One region of the Brevibacillus sp. NPDC003359 genome, then DNA from elsewhere that is predicted to be linked to it. Evidence: a T-box and tRNA genes for the amino acid it is inferred to sense, from the RefSeq annotation. Region 1 holds a T-box; the other holds one or more tRNA genes.
What was found. A T-box is a leader RNA that pairs with one kind of tRNA and senses whether it is charged. The one in region 1 lies ahead of serS (serine--tRNA ligase), so its partner is inferred to be a tRNA-Ser.

Region 1 (10,393 bases):
CGCTGGCGGTTGTTTTTGTTCTAAGGGCTTGGTTGTCTTCTCGAAACGATTTGTTGTGACAGGTCTATTTATGATCGTGTTCTCTTTCCTCGTAATTGTGGGTGGAGGTGTGGCCGGCGACGGCTGGGCAGATTCGAAAGTGGGAGCGGGAATAAAGGTCGAGGAGGGTTGCTCATGCTTCATTGTATAGCTCCACAATGTATGAAGGCTCTGCTGCCCACTCTCCGTGGACACCCATCCTCCCAACAGCACGATTGCAACAACACCAGCCACACGATTCCCTAAACGCTGAAAATGAATGCGTCGCTTAAGTCGATTGGTTTGAATTTCTAAACGTCGCTCTGTCTCCCTGATATATTCCAGTCGAGGAGGCGATTCCGTTTCCTTTAATCGTCTCAGTCGGTTTTCCAGCTCTTCTTCATGCCAGCTCATGTGGAACTCCCCCTTCCAACGAATCCTTCAGGTAGTGCTGTAATTTTTTCAGAGCCCGATGATAAATGACCTTCACCTTCGCCTCCGAAATATCCAGAAGCTCCGCCGTCTCCCTGATGCTGTACCCTTCTATACTGCGCAGGATGACGACCATGCGATATGATGGCTTCAGTCTTTGTAACGCATCTTTGATCTCCCGCATTTCTTCCTTATAATCCAACTCTACTTCTGGTATCCCGTGTTTTGCTGTTAACCGTGTCAACCAGTTTTCGGAAACCAGTTCATACAGCTTCTGCTTGCGATAATGATCGACGGCAATATGCTTCGCGATAGAGAACAGCCAAGTCTTTACAGTTACTCGTCCATCGTAAGTCGGCAGTACCTTCACTACACGGGTAAACACTTCTTGCGTCAAATCTTCGGTTTCATTCTGGCTTCCGGTGAAATGGAACAAGAAACCGTAAACAGCCAGGTAGTGTTGTTGATAGATACTTCTCATTTTTTGATTGAGGTCGTCATCCATGCGCACATCCTCCTTTCCCGTATGTTGTTCGATCCTTGATCAAGATCAGTCGGTTTTTTTATCCTCATCTTGAATAATTTTTCCAGTAGATGCATCTATTTGACCATCGAACCATCTATACTCGCTCGCTAGTTTGTATACCAAGACCGCTTGGTTCCCGTTATTTTCAGGATAAAAATACTCCAGTTGAAATTGCTTCAGGTATTCCTGAGCTGCCTGTTCTGCAGTGACTCCTGCCTTTAGATCAGGTAACTGTTCGACGAAATCCGTTTCGCTGGTCGTTCCCATACTCGTGACCTTTCCGTTTACGATGCAGACATAGAAGCTTCTGTCGTTTACGGGTATCCCTTGATGCATCTTGACGAATTCAAATTGGAATCTCCCACGTTCCTCTCCTTTCAGATCACTTGTATCACTGATTTCCATCATTTCCCCCATATCAGTTGGTACATATTTTTCCATTTCCTTGATGGCTCGCGCGCGTGCTTCTTCCCTCGTCATACTATTTTTCTCTATTCTCGGTACTTGTTTAGAAAAGGACAGAATCTCTCCTGTTTTCTCCATTACTTTTACTTCAGTTTCATCGTCTGTATCTTCCTTCCATATAAATGCCTTGACCCCCGTTTTCGGAAAACTCTCTTCCTCCCATTCCCCTGCTTTTATGTCTACGTTATGTTCCTGTTTCACGTAAGCGGAAACGTCCTCTTTTGTTTTTGCTGTCAGTTTTTTAGCTTGCGGCGTAACTTTAATGAGTTCTCCTGTCAGGTTATACTTCTGTTGTGGAACGTCCAAGGGCTTCCCTGTCGTTGCATCCAGATACCCTGAAAACATGGGCTCATACGTAAGCAGCTTCTTATCTGCCCAATAGGTCAACTTCAAGTGGGAAGCAACTGTTTTTGTCATTTGTTCCTTTGACAATGCTTCTTTTGGTTGGGGAAAAGAGGTCTTTTCGAATGAAGGGGTCTCGTAGGAAAATTCGGAATCCGGTACATGAACGGAACCACCGGACACAACCTCCCCTTTGGCATTGAGCTCGATACCTACACTCAGATTCGGATACAGTAAACCGTTTATTGATTTAGAAAAGACAACACCGTGGTGTTCCGTAAAGGTTGGATTAAGCTGATAACCATCCATATCTGCACCGTACCACTCTTTCAAAAAAGCAGTTGCCTTTTCTTTCGACTCCTTCCACGTTGGTATCTTTCCGTCTTGTGTTTTTTCGTCGAGCCTGAAATTAATTAATTTCCCAGAGTTCGCTTCAAATTGCATGTTTACCATTGGCTTTTCTTGGTCCTTCTCTTTTCTAAGCTGAACAAAGATGATGTTGGCCCTCTCTTTATCAACCGTTACCGTTTTGAACGTATACTCCTTGAGATACGGTAATAGCTTCCCGGCTTTAGCTAGTGATTCCTCTACCTTTTTCATGACATCATCCGCTATATTTGCTTGATTTGCTGCTGCCAGATACTCTCCTTGCTGGGCTGACGCTACAGGTGTTGAGACCAGCACACACATGGCTCCCATCATACAAACCGCCTGCGAAATTGTTTTCTTCATAGGTTACTCTCCTTTTTATTGGTTACGTGGATGCTGCGTGATCTTTTTTGTACATTGACTTATTCGTAAAAACATTCAAAAGGTTACACTTTCCAGAAAAACAAATTTACGGAACAAAACAAAAAAACCTTACTGTACAAGCAAGGTTTTCTTGTATCTTTTTTAGTTATGAGCGAATTGCTCCTCTTCCGTTGACCCGCTCAATGCTGTCGTCGAAGAATTACCGCCCGAGATAATCTGCGCAACCTCATCGAAATACCCGGTACCCACTTCACGCTGATGGCGGGTCGCCGTATAGCCATGTACTTCGCTGGCAAACTCAGCCTGCTGCAATTCAGAGTAGGCAGCCATTCCGCGGTCACGATAGCCGCGCGCTAGTTCAAACATGCTGTAATTCAGGGAGTGGAAGCCAGCAAGCGTGACAAATTGGAACTTGTAGCCCATCTCGCCGATCTCCTCTTGGAATCGAGCGATGGTCTGTTCATCCAGCTTCTTTTTCCAGTTGAAAGAAGGAGAGCAATTGTAGGCTAACAGCTTGCCCGGATATTTGGCATGGATTGCTTCTGCAAAACGGCGTGCTTCCTCCAAATTCGGCTCAGAAGTCTCGCACCAGATCAAATCTGCATAGGGAGCGTACGCCAGTCCACGGGCAATCGCCGCATCCAATCCACCACGCAAACGGAAGAATCCTTCTGCTGTTCGTTCACCCGTCAGGAATGGTTTATCCTGCTCGTCGATGTCGCTGGTGATCAGGAAAGCGCCATTGGCATCGGTACGTGCCACGATAAGTGTCGGGACTCCCATCACATCTGCAGCAAATCGGGCAGAAATCAGATTACGCACTGCTGCTTGCGTCGGAATAAGTACCTTTCCGCCCATATGACCGCATTTTTTCTCAGAAGCCAGCTGGTCTTCAAAATGCACCCCAGCTGCACCCGCTTCAATCATACCCTTCATCAATTCGAAGACGTTCAATGGCCCACCAAAGCCCGCTTCTGCGTCTGCTACGATTGGTGCAAACCAATTCGTCTCTGTACCGCCCTCTGATTGATCGATCTGATCCGCCCGCTGCAATGCCTGATTTATTCTTTTTACGACCTGTGGAACACTGTTTGCCGGGTAGAGGCTTTGATCAGGATACATCTGACCAGACAGATTGGCATCGGCCGCTACCTGCCAGCCACTCAAATAAATCGCTTTTAATCCTGCCTTTACCTGCTGAATCGCTTGATTCCCGGTCAAAGCCCCCAACGCTTTAATATGGTGCTCAGTATGCAAGAGGTCCCACAGTCGCTCTGCTCCCAGACGAGCCAGCGTATGTTCGATTTGTACGGAACCGCGCAAACGAACGACATCCTCTACCGTATACGGACGTGTAATTCCCTGAAACCGCTCACCCTGCCAGCTTTGCTCCATCTGTTGAATCGTTTCTTGCTTGCTTACTTTCGTCATTTTCATTTCCCCCACTCTTTTTATTTTTACAAATAGCGATAGCCCGGTACAGTTAGGAAGTCTTCAAAATCTTCTGTCGTTACTAATTGCAAGAAAAGATCACCAGCAATCGGATACTTGCTGTTCTCGTACTTCTCCTGGCCGATTACTTGCTTGATCGCTTGCAATTCCTCACTCAGCCACTGCTTCACCAAGCCTTCTGTCACCTTTCTACCATCCTGCAAGACTCCGTGACGATGACGCATCCAATGCCAGACCTGTGCCCGTGAAATTTCCGCTGTAGCCGCATCCTCCATCAGATTGTTGATCGGCACCGCCCCGGATCCACGCAACCAAGCCTCGATGTACTGCAAGCCCACGCTAATGTTCGTGCGGACACCCGATTCTGTAATTGTGCCCTCTGGGACTGCCAGCAGTTTACTAGCAGATACGTCTACGTCTTCACGTTTGTACCAGATTTGATTCGGTTCTCTCATCAAGCGATCGAACACTTCCATGGCTACCGGCACTAGCCCAGGGTGAGCAACCCAAGTCCCATCATGTCCATCGTACGCTTCCCGTTCTTTGTCAGCGCGCACTTTGGCAATGGCCTCTGCATTTTGTACCGGGTCATTTTTCACCGGAATTTGTGCGGCCATTCCGCCAATGCAGGGCGCCATCCGTTTGTGGCAAGTCTTCACAGCCAGCGTGGTGTATGCTTTCATGAACGGAACCGTCATGGTCACTTGCGCACGATCCGGTGTAATCACATCAGGCTGATTCCGCAGTTTTTTGATATAGCTGAAAATGTAGTCCCAACGTCCGCAATTCAGTCCCGCACTATGCTCACGCAACTCGTACAGAATCTCATCCATCTCAAAAGCTGCGAGAATCGTTTCGATCAATACGGTCGCACGAATTGTGCCACGTGGAATATTTAATTCATCCTGCGCGAAAAGAAAGACGTCGTTCCAAAGACGAGCTTCTAGGTGGTTCTCCAATTTCGGTAAGTAGAAATACGGTGCTGTCTGATTAGCCATGAGGGCTTCTACGTTATGGTAAAAGTAAAGTCCGAAGTCAAGCAAGCTTCCGGAAATCGGTTTTTGGTCGAGGCGGATGTGTTTTTCATCAAGATGCCAGCCACGCGGACGCACGATCAAAACCGCTGTCTTTTCATTGAGGGAGTATGACTTGCCTTCCGGGCTGATGTAAGAGATATTGCGGCGGACCGCATCCTTCATGTTGATTTGGCCTTGGATGGTGTTCTCCCAGGTTGGTGAGTTCGCGTCCTCAAAGTCAGCCATGAAAAGCCGAGCACCCGAGTTCAGTGCATTGATGACCATTTTCCGGTCACCCGAAGGTCCCGTAATCTCCACCCGTCTGTCTTGCAAATCTTTGGGCAATGGAGCAACAGTCCAATCTCCTTTACGAATGTCCGCTGTTTCCTGTAGAAAATCGGGCAGTTGACCTGCATCGATCTGCAATTGACGCTCCACGCGTTTGGCCAACAATTGTTGTCGTCTGTCGCCAAACCTTTGCTCCAGCTTCATCACGAATTGAATCGCTTCTGGTGTCAGGATATCTTGATAACCGGGGTGCATCTCACCTGAAATCTGAACCTCCAGCGGATATGGATTCGTTGGTACGGTAGTCAAAACAGCTCCTCCTCCCTCACTCCAAAGTTATTATGGTACAGATCAATAAAAATGTTTTTATTATATAACAGTAGTGACAAAAAAATGTCCTTACTCCTGATATCCGCTGCCACTGCAATGGCTGCAGCATACATGCCCATCCCCCAAGCAATTGTGGCAAGCCGCTCCGTTGTCATCATGACCAACGCCTCCACATCTTGGGCAATTTTGTTCTCCGTTTCCTTCACACCGATAGCAGTCCATTCTCCATTCCTCCATTTCTGTATTAAAACAACATTCTTAAAATTTGTTCTTATTATATAACAGAGATTGATACAGTGCAACACGTTTTTAAAAAAATACCTCTGTATTAGTACACAATATAAAACAGCCCTTGACCCGTATGGATCAAGAGCTGCTTTCTAAATCTCTCGCTTATTACTTCGGCGCGATTTTGTCAACTCCGCCCATGTACGGACGAAGAACTTCTGGAATCATGATTGTTCCGTCTGCCTCTTGGTAGTTCTCCAAGATCGCTGCTACTGTACGTCCAATCGCCAAACCAGAACCATTCAATGTATGCACAAATTCCGGTTTCGATTTCGTATCGCGACGGAAACGGATATTGGCACGGCGCGCTTGGAAATCTTCAAAGTTCGAGCAAGACGAGATTTCACGGTATGTGCCGCCGCTCGGAATCCAAACTTCCAGGTCGAATTTCTTCGCAGCCGTAAATCCGAGATCACCTGTGCACATGCTCAGGACACGGTATGGCACTCCAAGCAATTGAAGCACCTTTTCAGCGTTTTTCACCAGCTTGTCGAGTTCGTCATAAGACTCTTCTGGTTTCACGAATTTCACCAGCTCAACTTTGTTGAATTGATGCTGACGAATCAAACCACGCGTATCACGGCCAGCAGAACCCGCTTCCGAACGGAAACATGCGCTGAATGCAGTGTAGTAGCGAGGGAGATCCACTCCATCCATGATTTCATCACGATGCATATTGGTGACCGGTACCTCTGCAGTTGGAATCAGGAAGTAATCTGGTCCCTCAATTTTGAATGCATCCTCTTCGAACTTAGGCAATTGACCAGTTCCCGTCATGCTCGTACGGTTGACGATATACGGCGGGATCACTTCTTCATAGCCATGCTCGTTCGAGTGTAAATCCATCATGAAGTTCATCAGTGCGCGCTCCAGACGTGCGCCCAGCCCTTTATAGAAAACAAAACGGCTTCCTGTTACTTTTGCCGCCGCTTCAAAATCGAGGATGCCTGCTTGGCTAGCCAGCTCCCAGTGAGGCTTAATCTCGAAGTCAAATGCACGTGGCTCTCCCCATGTCCAGGCAATCACGTTATCGTCTTCTGTCGTACCGATCGGCGTGCTTTCGTGCGGCAGGTTCGGGAGGCTCAGCAAAATGAACTCCAGCTGTTCATCCAGTTGGCGCAGCTCTTCATCCAAAGCCTTGATGCGCTCATTTACCTCTTTCATTTCAGCGATCAGATGGTCTGCATTTTCCTTATTGCGTTTCATAACCGCTACTTGCTCGGATACCGTGTTACGCTTATTTTTCAGCGCTTCTGCTTCTTGGATGATTTGGCGACGCTTTTCATCTACTTCTACGAATTGATCCAACGCAGAAATATCTTCATTGCGGTAAGCCAAACGGCGTTTTACTTCTTCCAAATCCTGGCGTAATACTTTTACGTCCAACATGTGTAAATCCCTCCGAATCGTATTGAAAAAAAACAAAAAACACCCGTCCCCTGGTAAGGGACGAGTGTTGTATACCCGCGTTGCCACCCTCGTTGACATATGCAGCAATCCTCATGCATATGCCCACTCTTCCGTCATAACGGGACGGTTCCGGGCAAAGTTGTTGTTCCTTTGCCACTCCGAGATGGATTCCTTCACCTAACCGGATCGGTTTGCACCTACCACCGACTCTCTAGGCCTGGCTCTTGTGAAGTACTTGTTCTCATCATTGCATTCTCATTCATGAATACTATTATTGTTAACTGTACTACAGGTTCTATACGTATGTAAAGAGAAGCCCGCCTCGATCTTTACAGAAAAAAAAGAAGATCGGCACCTTTTTTACGGCCGATCTTCTGGTATTACAACTAGCTTCTGTATTCCTTGACCATGTCGAGGAAGTATTTGTGCAGTCTTGTATCTTCGGTCAATTCTGGATGAAAGGCTGCTGCCAGATAGTGACCGCTTCGGGTGACAACAATCTTGTCTTCGTGCTTGGCCAAGACTTGACCGTTCTCTCCGACTTCCATTATATACGGTGCCCGGATGAACACTGCCGGATAATCTGCCGCCACACCCGCAACAGGCATCAAGACTTCAAAGCTCTCTTTTTGGCGACCAAAGGCATTTCGCTCTACTTTGATCTCCATCAGGCCTAAATGGCAATCGTCTTGTCCTTGAATCCGTTTGGCCAGAAGAATCGCTCCTGCGCAAGTTCCGAAGATCGGCTTGTTCGCCTTACCGAACTCTTGAACCGCCTCCATGAATCCGTACTTGTGCATCAGCTTGCTAATCGTGGTGCTTTCTCCACCGGGAATGACCAGTCCATCGAGGTCATCCAGTTCTTCTACTTTTTTGACCGGGACGGCTGTGGCACCAACTTCTTCTAGCATTCGTACATGTTCTGCTACAGCTCCTTGTAGAGCGAGTACGCCGATTTTCATGCTACTCACCTTACCAGCCGCGCTCTTGCATGCGATCAGCTTCACGAATTTTGGAGATTTCGATTCCCGGCATTGCTGTACCCAAACCTTTGGATACGCGAGCAATCAGTTCGTAATCGGTGTAGTGGGTAGTCGCTTCCACAATCGCGCGAGCAAATTTCTCTGGATTCTCTGATTTAAAGATACCAGAGCCTACAAACACGCCATCGGAGCCCAATTGCATCATCAGGGCAGCATCTGCTGGTGTTGCTACTCCACCTGCTGCGAAGTTTACGACTGGCAGCTTACCTGTTTTGTGTACCTCTTCAAGCAGTTCGTATGGGGCACCCAGGTTTTTGGCTTCTGCCATCAATTCATCGTAGGACATAGCTTGCACTTTGCGGATTTGGGACATCATCGTGCGCATATGACGAACAGCCTCTACAATGTTTCCGGTTCCTGGCTCACCTTTTGTGCGGATCATGGATGCACCTTCTCCGATACGGCGGAGGGCTTCACCCAGATCACGGGCGCCACATACAAACGGTACAGTGAACTCTTTTTTATTGATATGGTACAAGTCATCTGCTGGAGTGAGTACTTCACTCTCATCGAGATAATCTACACCCAGAGACTCAAGAACACGCGCTTCAACAAAATGACCGATACGAGCTTTTGCCATAACAGGGATCGAAACAGCATTCAGTACTTCCTCTACAATGCTAAGGTCCGCCATACGCGCAACTCCACCAGCTGCACGAATGTCAGACGGTACACGCTCCAAAGCCATTACAGCAACAGCACCCGCTGCTTCTGCAATTTTTGCTTGTTCAGCATTTACGACGTCCATAATGACGCCGCCTTTTTGCATTTCAGCCATACCTCTTTTAACGCGGGATGTTCCTACTTGTACCATGTCATTACCCCCTACATCATGAGTCAGAACCGAAACTGTTATGCGGTGTTATGGTTCCTGTTACCGTCATTGTAAACGATAGATGTAAGGGAAAACAATAGTTATTTAATTTCCTGTTCCACTGCTAAACAAATTGCTGAAGAATTCTATAATACTGCGGAAGAACAGACGAATCCAGCTGGCTTCCTCTACTGCCTGTCCCGCTACTACATCAACACCTGCTTTTGTCGCGTCTTCAGGCTGCAAATAATCCGTATCCTTCATGCCTTCTTCTTTCAATACGATCTTACCGACAACCTGTCCTTGCGTAATTGGCGCGGTCAGATCCTGGAAGGTAACCGTTGGTGTGAATTTTGCTTCGGTACCGATCTTTGTAATCATATTTACTTCGCTACCTGTAACGGCTGGAACTGTTACCTCTACACCGTTTTTCACAGGGGCTATTTCAAACCCTTTAACTGGTACATTCTTGTCCATTTGTTTCGTCAGTTTGTAATTGTTAAAACCGTAGTCAAACAGTTTTCTGGTCTCCGCGAAACGCTTTGTATTGCTATCTGTATTCATTACTACACTAATCAAACGCATGTTGTCACGAACAGCCGTCCCTGTAAAGCAATAGCCCGCTGCAAGTGTATGCCCTGTTTTCAATCCATCTACGCCCGGATAGGAGCTAATCAGACCAGGCAGCATCCAGTTGAAGCTTTTCTTGCTCCACTCTTGTGGGGTACCTGTTCGGAATGTGAAGTTTGTTTTTTTGGAAACTTCCAATGCCTCAGGGAAATCACGGATCAGAGCACGTGCGAGGATAGCCGAATCGCGTGCCGACATCAGATTTTCTGCTTGATCGGTTTTCACTGAATACGGGCCCAACTCATCAGCTGGCAAACCTGTAGAAGTGACAAACATCGTATTTTTCATACCAAGCTCTACTGCTTTTTTGTTCATCATTTCAACAAAGGCAGCTTCACTGCCTGCGACCTTCTCTGCCAAAAGTACGGTTGCGTCGTTAGCAGAAACGACTGTCATCGCTTCTGACAATTGTTTAACTGTAAATGATTCACCTAAATTCAGGTACACACCAGACGAATCTGAAATTTTCGCGATATAAAAAGCATACTCACTTACCGGGACAACATCATCCCAGCTAATTTTCTTTTGTTTGACGGCTTCCTGAACCAGATATTCGGACATGATTTTACTCATGCTAGCTACCGGA
Region 2 (10,393 bases), on a different contig from region 1:
TGGCGTCATGCAAGAGCATTCTATATTAGGAGAAGTCATCGAGGTGTACAAGATGATTCCACGAGTCGTCGTTCAAGAGGAAAGGGGTAACGAGCATGATTCTGGAGACAATCGGGCAATTACTAATTAAAGTGCGAGAAGATAATCCACTTGTGCATAACATGACGAACGTAGTTGTCACAAACTTTACAGCGAATGGCTTGTTAGCCCTTGGTGCATCACCTGTCATGGCGTATGCCAAACAAGAGGTGGCAGACATGGCAAAGATCGCCGGAGCTCTTGTATTGAATATAGGGACATTGAATGAGCATGAGATAGAAGCGATGCTGATCGCAGGCAAATCGGCGAATCAGCATGGAGTGCCTGTTTTGTTTGATCCTGTGGGAGCGGGAGCGACATCGTACCGAACCGAGACAAGTCAACATCTTGCGCAGGAACTCGACCTTACCTTCATTAGAGGAAATGCTGCCGAGATTGCTAATGTCATCGGGGAGCGCTGGGAGATTAAAGGTGTAGATGCGAAGGAAGCGGGAGGAGATGTCGCGGACCTAGCGAGAACAGCAGCGCAAAAGCTAAGGACAATTGTCGCAATTACAGGCAAGGTCGATGTGATTTCGGATGGAGAAACGACTTACTCGATCCATAATGGTCATCCAATCTTAACAAGGGTGACCGGAACAGGCTGTTTGTTAACATCTGTTATGGGAGCGTTTGCAGCCGTTGCAAAAGACAGGCTGATTGCAGGAGCTGCGGCATTGGTATGCTACGGTGTTGCTGCGCAGCTGGCAGCAGAAAAAGCAGCGGGAGCAGGTCCTGGCAGTTTCCAAATCGAATTTTTGAATGCGTTGCATAACTTGACACCAGACGAAGTGCGCCGTTTTGGGTACATCGAAAAAAAAGAATAAAAATTCCCCTTGAAAAAGGGGAATAAAAATGGCCGTAGAACGATTAAGCTAGATATGTTAGACAGTAGCTGTAATTTCGTAGTGAATAAGACAGCAGCTTCTTCTGGTGCTCTGATAGTGCTAGGAATATAAATTCTACTTGATCTTCATCGTATGGACGGACATAAAAACGGGAAATACCATGACATATAATTTCTCTCTTTAACGTCAGCGCCACACTGGCGTCTGTTCGTATGTGCAATTCCACGCTGCGTACCCTCCTTGGACATTCAATAGAGTACCAAAAAAATACAAGGAAAAACAAGGGAATTATGTCTGATTCATGTCCAAGTTGTTACTGTTTTTTGTATGAAAACTGACAAGGAGAATGATTCAGAATAAATTAGCGAGGATTGTTGGGAAAGCACCCTGTACGAGAGAAAAAATTCGAGATGAGTCCGGCCATTCTCCCTTTTTCCGTCGAATTGTTTACTTTATTTCGAAGGCAGCGCACGAGCTCCTGATCGCAATGACAAGAAAAATAGCCGTGCTTTCGATAGCAATCATCATGCCGCTTGCAGCATCTGTCGACGTCATCAATCGGCGCACCTGGCCCGGAGCATCCAGGCCCACACCAGTTTCCGTACAAACAGGGCAAGCCTCCTGAACGGCGATTTCTTTTTGACAACTGACATCACTCCGTTTTGTAAAGGGATACTACTTGTATCATATTAAACAGAAAGTGAAGTTGCTTTAGGCAATCTCCCTTTTTTCTACCCGAAGGTCGAACAAGGGGAAAACTATCAAAATATCACTTGAAATCATGTTGTAAATATGATAGATTAATTCTTGCCGAAGCGAACGCTTACAGGCACGATGGATGGATGTCCGAGCGGCCGAAGGAGCACGATTGGAAATCGTGTAGGCGGTGTCGAATCGTCTCGTGGGTTCAAATCCCACTCCATCCGCCATCTTGGCCCGTTGGTGAAGCGGTTTAACACAGCAGCCTTTCACGCTGTCATACAGGGGTTCGAATCCCCTACGGGTCACTTAAACATCCCGTATAGTAATCCGGGGCCCCCGCAAAGTACTCGGAATATGCTTCATTGTATTGGCGTCACTTTGTGGGGTATCTGGAGGCTTAGCTCAGCTGGGAGAGCATCTGCCTTACAAGCAGAGGGTCGGCGGTTCGATCCCGTCAGCCTCCACCATTTTTATATGCGGTCGTGGCGGAATTGGCAGACGCGCTAGATTCAGGTTCTAGTGGTGGCAACACCGTGGAGGTTCAAGTCCTCTCGACCGCACCAAACAAACCCTATACATGGCGGTCGTGGCGAAGGGGTTAACGCACCGGATTGTGGCTCCGGCACTCGTGGGTTCAAGTCCCATCGATCGCCCCATTTATAATGAAAAAGTAAAATGAAATAGCCCAGCAGTGGCTCCTGTAAAGGAACTTCTGCTGGGCTTTCTTTGTATTCGTTTACGAATGATCGACAGGTTGATAAAAGTGAAGGCGATTGCCAAAAGGATCGGTCACGCTCACTTCACGCGTTCCCCACGGCGTCTCCTCCAGACCAGGACAAGCGAACTTGTATCCTTGACGCACCAGTGACTGATGAAAAAGCTCAATGTTCTCAACCTGCACGCGAATCGCTGAGCCAGGACAAGCATCCCCGTGATGCTCGGACAGATGGATCGTGCACGATGGAGACGAAATTTGCATATACAAAGGAAAATGATCCTCGTATCGATGCTCCCAATCAACCTGAAAACCTAGAAAGTCTACATAAAACTCTCTTGCCTTATCCACGTCAAACATACGAAAAATAGGAGTTATCGTCTGATTCATTTACCTAGAAACCTCCGGATTGTGTTGATTGATGCGAGATGCAACGCTTCGTGAAAAATCGTTCGGACAAGCACTTGTGCAATCGTATGCATGCCGGATTCAGTTGCGGGAAACTCTTCTTCTAATCGATCCTTGTAAGCGGCTTGTATCTTCTGAGGTTGTTCTTGTAAAAGGGAGACGAGCACTGCGAGTTTTGGTGGTGGGGTATCCCAGTCAGCAGGTTTTGTCCCGAAGTTAAACCATTCATTGAAGCCAGGGGATAACGGGATCGTTTCTTTTGTAAGGTGGGCAATCCATAAATACTGATCGAGATAGATATGTCCCAGATTCCACAAGATATTGTTTGAGAAACTATCGGGTATGAGGTTCACATCTTCATCCGTCAAACCATCGATTGCTTTTAATGTCTCCTGTCGATAATCCTCTAGCTGCTGGAATAGCACCCTATGACGTTTTTCTTCCATACCTTTTCCCCTTTGCGTGGCAGTCTTTGCAAATACATTCGAGCGAGAGAATCTACCTTCCTTCTATAAGAAGGGGTGTAGCAACAAAAAAAGCGTGCAGAATCAGCTCGTCTGCACGCCATTTATACGCTGTGTATAGGAAACTGCGTTACATTCTTTCCTGCTCGAGGGCGCGAGAAGGGGAGAATAGTTTCCGCCATTTTACTTGCGGTACACAAATGGCAGCGAGAATCATAAACACGCCACCCCATTGAGGGAGAGAGACAGTCTCTTGAAGCACGAAGCTCGACAAGAGCACGACTGTAGGCAGCTCGACTGCACTTAAAATGGTGGCCAGTCCATTGCCGATCCGCGGCACACCGACAGCCAAACAGAAAATCGGGATGACCGAACCGAAGATCGCAACTAAAAGACCGAGCGGCAGCAGACCATGCAGAAGTTGACCATTTACCAGGAAAGTGGGCGGATAAATGATCGAGAGCATCAGGGCTGCCATGCCAATCGAAATCGCGCTTCGTAAGTAGGGGTCCATGCCAGGGAGAATTCGCCCGCTGAAGAAAATAACCAGGGCAAATGTCGCGCCAGACAGCAGACCGAAGATCAATCCCACCATGTCTACGCTCTGAATGCCACTTTCGCCCAGGCCGCTTGCAAGAACCGTCCCTGCTCCAAGCATAGCCAGAGACACCCATTTTTCAGCGGTCGGCCATTTGCGATCGACAATCGCCTCCAGCAAGACACCGATCCAGGTAAACTGAAAGAGGAGAACGATTGCGAGTGAAGCAGAGACTCGGCTAACAGCCTGATGGTAAAAAAGACTGGTTGAGGCCATCATGAGGCTGGCTGGTGCCAAAAGCAACAAATACTTGAACGAAAACCGTTGCTTGGAGAAAAAGATGGCCATGACTGTCATGATCAAGCCGCCAAAAATCAATTGGCTCCCGCTCATTTCGAATGGTGTAAAGCCGAGTTGAAAAGCATGCTTCATGAAGATCGAGAGAACACCGTAGCTACATGCACCAAGTAAAACTAAAAAGATAGATCGCCAGTATGTCATAAGTAAAAGTTCCTTTCGTATGACTAAACTCGGAAGAATAATGACTATTGTACTACAGCTATAAAAGTGGTACAATAAAATTTTTGTCTATACTTCACTGTGCTACTAAGGTAATTAGCTAGCTGCATGCATTGGTAATATGGTAACGAACGAAAGTGTAAAGGACCCCTTATACTTGGTGAGAATACATAGCTGTTTTTTCATATTTCCGTTACACTACTCCATAGAGAAGAAGTTCAAAAAGTCGTCTATAGAAAAAGAGAAGGCGAAACACTTGGAGGAGCAAGGATGAGACAGGGGATTATTTACGCAACAGTGGCGTATTTGGCTTGGGGGTTACTCCCGCTCTATTGGAAGCTGTTTCAGGCAATGGGGGCATGGGAGATACTCGCCCATCGAATCGTCTGGTCGATTATTTTTGTCGCAATCATTATCCAGGTAACGAAACGCTGGCGCAGTATGTGGAGAGCGGTTACTGGTTTGAAAATGTTTGGAGCATTAGCGATATGTTCACTGCTGATCAGTGCAAACTGGCTCATTTTTATCTGGGCAGTGAATAATGATCAAGTCATGCAAACGAGTCTTGGCTACTACATGAATCCTCTTATCACCGTACTGCTTGGAGTCATTTTCTTAAAAGAAAAATTACATGCCGGGCAATGGCTCGCGCTTATACTCGCCGCTTTTGGAGTCTTGTTCATCACCTTCCAGTATGGTGAGATTCCATGGGTCTCTCTATCGCTTGCCGTGACCTTTGCTTTTTACAGTCTGGCGAAAAAGGTCGTCCGGATGGAAGCGATGATCGGGCTGGCTTGGGAAACGCTGTTTGTGGCGCCCATTGCTTTCGGTTATCTGTTGATGCTACAGGTCAATGGGACGGAGACGATGACATCATTAGCGTGGTGGCAACTCCTGTTGTTGACGCTGGCCGGGATAGCTACTGCTATGCCGCTCTACTGGTTCGCCCAAGCAACGACTAGACTCCCACTTTCCGTTGTGGGCTTCATTCAATACTTGGCACCTACAATATCGCTACTATCAGCTGTTTTCTTGTTCGGTGAGACTTTCACCCAAACACATCTCATCAGCTTTGGATTCATCTGGTCTGCGCTCATCGTATTTACGGTGTCTTCCGTGCGCATGAATCGAAAAGTTGCCCCAATCAAACATGAGGTCGCCATCAAAAAACAAGCGTAAACATAAGAAAACTCCTGACCCGCCGAGAAAGACTCGGATATGGTCAGGAGTTTTTGCTTACCAACACGTGATTAGAAAATCGCTTCGCCGTGCTTTTTCATGCGGTACGCACCGTGATTAGTAGGTCCCACATATTTATTGAGCGCAAACGAATGGCGAATCGCTTCGGTAATAAATTCTTTTGCGACAGCTACTGCGTTGTGCACAGAGCTTCCTTTTGCCAATTCAGCACAGATTGCAGCTGAGAACGTGCAGCCGGCGCCATGAGTAAAGCTCGTCTCAAAACGCTCTGATTCCAATACCTCGATCGTTTTCCCGTCATAGAAAACATCTACGGCATTGCCGCTTTGAAGCTTGCTGCCGCCTTTTACAACGACATAAGAGGTGCCGAAGTCGTGGATGCGCTTCGCCGCTTCCTTCATGTCATCGACACTTTTCAGTGCGCCCATTTGGCTGAGAATACCAGCTTCGATCAGGTTAGGAGTCGCAACTGTCGCGTGTGGGAGCAAGACTTCACGCAGGCTGACTGCAATTTCTGGATGGAGTGCTTCATCTGCACCCTTACAGATCATCACAGGGTCAACGACAACATTTTTCAAATCGTATTGTTTTATTTTACGGGTAGCGAGGTCAACCAGTTCAGTGGTTCCGAGCATCCCTGTTTTTACAGCATCTACGCCAATTCCGGAAAGTACGGTTTCGATTTGTTTTTCCAAGATCCCGACATCGATCGGAAACACTTCGTGAAACCATTCGTTATGTGGATCTTGGGCTACGATAACGGTGAGGGCGGTCATCCCGAAAACACCAAGCTCCTGAAACGTTTTGAGGTCTGCTTGCTGACCAGCTCCGCCGCTGGTGTCGGAACCTGCAATGGTGAGTGCTTTCTTCATGGTCATTGTGATTATCTCCCTTTGTATACCGCTGCACAATCGAAGCGGATCTATACTGTCATGCGCTGTATTGCCTCTCTCTATATTAAAGAGGAAGAAATCCGTGCTGTCAATAATATCCCCAAAATATAAAAACCGCCTCCCGTAGTGGGAAAGCGGTTTATGTATGTGTGCATTTATGCTTGAGATGCAGCGTGGTGGAAAGAGAAGCTTATGGTAGTGGACATGGACTTGGAACGCTTGGTTGCAAGTTGTTTGGCTTGCTTTGCTGCCTCAAACATACTGGGTGCCTTGATGATTTCAACCCATCTGCGTGTTGCTGTTTCAAATAAAAAGCGATAGATAGTCATCTTCTTCGACCCTCCATGGTTTGTTGACATCTACATTGTATTACGTAACGGGCTGCAAAAGGTTACATAGCTGTTACATATTTTTGAAGAAAATATGGTTATTCTGTAAATCGTAAATTGTTTCTGAAAGAGCGTTACGTTTTGCGAAATGTTACGTCTTTAATATGTGATGTTTACGAAAGCTTCCATTTTGAAAGAACGAATGAGGTGCGACAAACGATGGTCAATTCAACAGGAGAGCTGACGGTGACAGCGGTCAATCACAGCTACGGAACGGGAAAAATTAAAGTGCCCGTGCTGTTTGATATCAACGTTCATATCAACCAGGGAGAATTCGTGGCTCTGTGCGGCTCGTCGGGTTCAGGCAAGTCTACGCTCTTGAATTTGCTTGCGGGTTTGACCAAGCCGGAGGAAGGGAGTGTCATGGTTAGCGGAGCAAAGATTTCCAGTTACAGCGAAAACGAATTATGCATGTTTCGCCGTAAAAATATGGGCTTTATCTTCCAGTCATACAATCTGCTCCCAAATCTGACAGCGTTGGAAAACGTAGAGCTTCCCTTGATTTTTGCGGGCGAAAGCAAGAAAAAACGTCGGGCGAAAGCAACGGAAATCCTACACCGTGTAGGGCTAGAAGGTCGTATCGACCACAGACCCAATGAGCTTAGTGGTGGACAACAGCAGCGTGTTAGTATTGCGAGAGCGCTCGTCAATCAGCCAGGCATCATCTTGGCGGATGAACCGACGGGAAACCTGGACTCGAAGACAGAACAAGAGATTCTCCTATTAATGAGAGAAATGAACAAGGAAAATGGGACTACGTTCATCATCGTTACCCATGAGCAGGAAGTAGCGGAACAGTCCGACCGCGTCATTTATCTCCAGGACGGGCGGGTTGTACAAAAAAAGACAAGACCAGCGTAGGCGAGGGTATGAGGTGAACAAACAGTGAAAGTAATGGATTCTTTTCGCATCGTCTGGAGGAATCTGTGGCGAATGAAGCTGCGGACAGCCCTCACGTCGGTTGGTGTCATGATCGGAACGGCTGCAATCGTCGCGATGATGGCACTTAGTTTAGGGCTTAAGGAAAGTGCAGTAAAAAGCTTGGAGAACTTCGGGAACTTGACAGAGATGGACGTCGAGCCATTGCGTTGGTACGAGGAAAATGGCGAATGGATTGATGTGCCAGAGGATAAAGTCAAGAAGCTGAATATGCAAGCGGTGCAGGAATTAAAAAAGATTCCTGGCATTCAGGCAGTTATGCCGATAAAAGAATTGCGTGAGCAAGCGAAGCTTAAGGTGGGTAGACGAGAAGGTCACGTACAGCTTATTGGGGTTGATGTGAATGAGTCGGCTGCCTATCGTAAAAATGACATTGAAAAAGGGAGCTATCTGACAGGGGCACCACAAGAGATAGTTGTTGCTTTCGATGTATCCAGAGAAATGCGCGACGTAGAAAAGGAAAAGCGCGAGGAGCGGCGAAGAAAGGCCGGAGGCGGTCGTAATGAAATGTCCAACATGCCGCCGCCTGATATCGGGGGCGGAGAAGCACTGGCCTTCAATCTCGTAGACAGAGCAGGGACTCTCATCTTGTCACGAGAATATCGCATCGACGATGAACCGAAATACGAGAAAAAAGAACTACGTGTGAAGGTTGTCGGTCAATTAAAGAAGTCTGAAGAACGTAACTCGTCTGCAGCGGTTTATGTACCGATTAACGTTGTGAAAGAGCTGAACGAGTGGGTCACGCGCAGTCGAGGTGACGAAGTCGAAGAGGGTGCATCGCGCCGCTCACGTGATAAAGCCAAAAAGGATACATTTGAATTTGACAGAATTACAGTCAAGGTAGAGTCTCGTGAAAAAGTCGAGGGTGTCGTCAAAGCGTTGAAGGAAAAGGGCTTTGAAGTATGGTCGCCTGCACGTGAGCTGGAAACCATCAATAACTTCTTCTTCGTGATTCAGATGGTCCTCGGAGGAATCGCCGCAATCTCCTTGCTCGTCGCAACCATCGGGATCGTCAATACAATGATCATGTCGATTTTAGAGCGGACCAAAGAGATTGGCATCATGAAAGTAATCGGAGCCACTGTGTTGAATATTCGCTGGCTGTTCTTAATGGAATCAGGCTTTATTGGCTTGATAGGTGGACTAGCTGGTCTTGGCATGGCGTGGGGAGCGGTTGAGCTCGTGAATTACTTCGGAGCGTCTGGCGGTCTCTTGGATAGTCTGAACATGGGCTATGGCCGTGGAGGAGATCCTGAGGCTGAGCCGACAAAGCTAGCGGTCATTCCGAGCTGGCTGGCACTGTTTGCGATTGGCTTCTCCTTTATTATTGGGGTATTGGCGGGAATCTTCCCGGCGATTCGCGCATCTCGTTTAAGTGCACTGCAAGCGATTCGATCTGAATAAGAGATGAAATGTGGGGAACGTAGGATGAACAAGAAAAAATGGATCATTATCGCCACGGTCGTGGCCGTTCTTGGAGGGGGAAGCTATTACGGCTATCCGTACTTCAAGGGCGAAGAGGTTACAGAAGAAAAGCCAGAAGAAAAACCGACCTTCCCGACAGCGCTCGTGGAACGCGGTGACGTGAAGAAAACGATCAACTCAGCAGGTACAGTGGAAGCGAAGGCGCGTGAGGAAGTCAAGCCAGAGCTCAATGGCAAGGTGCAACGTGTGTTAGTCAAGGAAGGTCAGTCTGTGAAAAAAGGCGATGCCTTGTTCACGATAGACAGCTCGGATGCACAACTGGAGATGCAAAAGCTGGAGCTGGAAATTTTAAAAGCGAAAAAAGAGCTAAGTGAAATTAAACAAAAGAAAGACAAGATCGCGGCCACTAAAGAAGGAAAAGTGATTGAGGTCCTTGTGGAAGAAGGGCAAGATGTAAGACCGGATCAGGCAGTAGTCAAGCTGGCTAATACCGACTATTTGAAAATTATTGGGCAATTTACTTCCTATGAGTCTGAACGATTCAGTGTAGGTCAAAAAGTGAAGGTATTCATTCCGACTTCCATGTATTTTGTGGAGGGTGTTGTCACGGAAGTGGATAGAATAGGTCAAAAAGTAGCAGGTGTTGGCGGAATTCACAATGTCGAGGTTTTGGTTAAGAAGCCAGGAGCCATCTATGTAGGGGACAAAGGTGAAGTTCAGTATACGGACGATAAGGGACTGTTGTATGTCAGCCGAAACCAGCAAGAATTTGAACTGCCAGATGAAATGGAAATTTTGGCGGGTACTTACGGGAAAATCGGCAAGATTGACGTGAAAAAGGACGATGTAATCAAGGTAGGGCAACAACTGTTCAAGATGGATATGGAAGCGTCCGGTATGGAGCTGATGGAAAAAGAGCTCGCGCTAAAAGGGTCCTTATTGAACATGGAGCAGAAAAAGCGTGAAATTGCGAAGAACCAAGTAACAGCACCAATTGGCGGTGTCATCACCAAGCTAAGTGTAAAAGAAGGTGAAGCGCCAGGATCTGATCCTGCAGCCATTATTATGGACACGACTTCTGTTTACTTTGTGGCAGCCGTTGGAGAGCTTGATATTCCCGCGATTAAAATCGGACAAAATGTCGATGTTTATGTGTATGCGTTTGGTACCGAGCCGTTTAAAGGCAAAGTCATAGAGCTCCCGAAAGAAGGGAAAAAAGAAGACAAGGAAGTTCGTTTCGCGGTAAAAGTGGAACTGCTAGACAAGGCTGAT

Region 2: it encodes a tRNA-Ser, which carries the amino acid that the T-box ahead of serS (serine--tRNA ligase) is inferred to sense. The anticodon was not compared.

What each region holds. Positions count from the first base shown of each region.
Region 1 is NZ_JBIAOR010000031.1:15,323-25,715, forward strand. Features, by position in the region: gene ACFYU8_RS31065 (YcdB/YcdC domain-containing protein) at 1-432, opposite strand, end outside; gene ACFYU8_RS31070 (RNA polymerase sigma factor) at 419-955, opposite strand; gene ACFYU8_RS31075 (YcdB/YcdC domain-containing protein) at 1,001-2,515, opposite strand; gene aceA (isocitrate lyase) at 2,678-3,967, opposite strand; gene aceB (malate synthase A) at 3,994-5,601, opposite strand; gene ACFYU8_RS31090 (hypothetical protein) at 5,598-5,780, opposite strand; gene serS (serine--tRNA ligase) at 6,019-7,299, opposite strand; T-box leader at 7,353-7,577, opposite strand; gene pdxT (pyridoxal 5'-phosphate synthase glutaminase subunit PdxT) at 7,707-8,282, opposite strand; gene pdxS (pyridoxal 5'-phosphate synthase lyase subunit PdxS) at 8,293-9,177, opposite strand; gene ACFYU8_RS31110 (D-alanyl-D-alanine carboxypeptidase family protein) at 9,283-10,393, opposite strand, start outside.
Region 2 is NZ_JBIAOR010000001.1:1,790,377-1,800,769, reverse strand. Features, by position in the region: gene ACFYU8_RS08440 (hypothetical protein) at 1-130, shown strand, start outside; gene thiM (hydroxyethylthiazole kinase) at 96-905, shown strand; tRNA gene ACFYU8_RS08430 (tRNA-Ser) at 1,763-1,855, shown strand; tRNA gene ACFYU8_RS08425 (tRNA-Glu) at 1,860-1,933, shown strand; tRNA gene ACFYU8_RS08420 (tRNA-Val) at 2,020-2,095, shown strand; tRNA gene ACFYU8_RS08415 (tRNA-Leu) at 2,105-2,191, shown strand; tRNA gene ACFYU8_RS08410 (tRNA-His) at 2,209-2,284, shown strand; gene ACFYU8_RS08405 (glyoxalase superfamily protein) at 2,365-2,733, opposite strand; gene ACFYU8_RS08400 (DinB family protein) at 2,730-3,197, opposite strand; gene ACFYU8_RS08395 (EamA family transporter) at 3,346-4,254, opposite strand; gene rarD (EamA family transporter RarD) at 4,543-5,451, shown strand; gene pdxK (pyridoxine/pyridoxal/pyridoxamine kinase) at 5,523-6,350, opposite strand; gene ACFYU8_RS08380 (hypothetical protein) at 6,521-6,694, opposite strand; gene ACFYU8_RS08375 (ABC transporter ATP-binding protein) at 6,914-7,615, shown strand; gene ACFYU8_RS08370 (ABC transporter permease) at 7,640-9,100, shown strand; gene ACFYU8_RS08365 (efflux RND transporter periplasmic adaptor subunit) at 9,125-10,393, shown strand, end outside.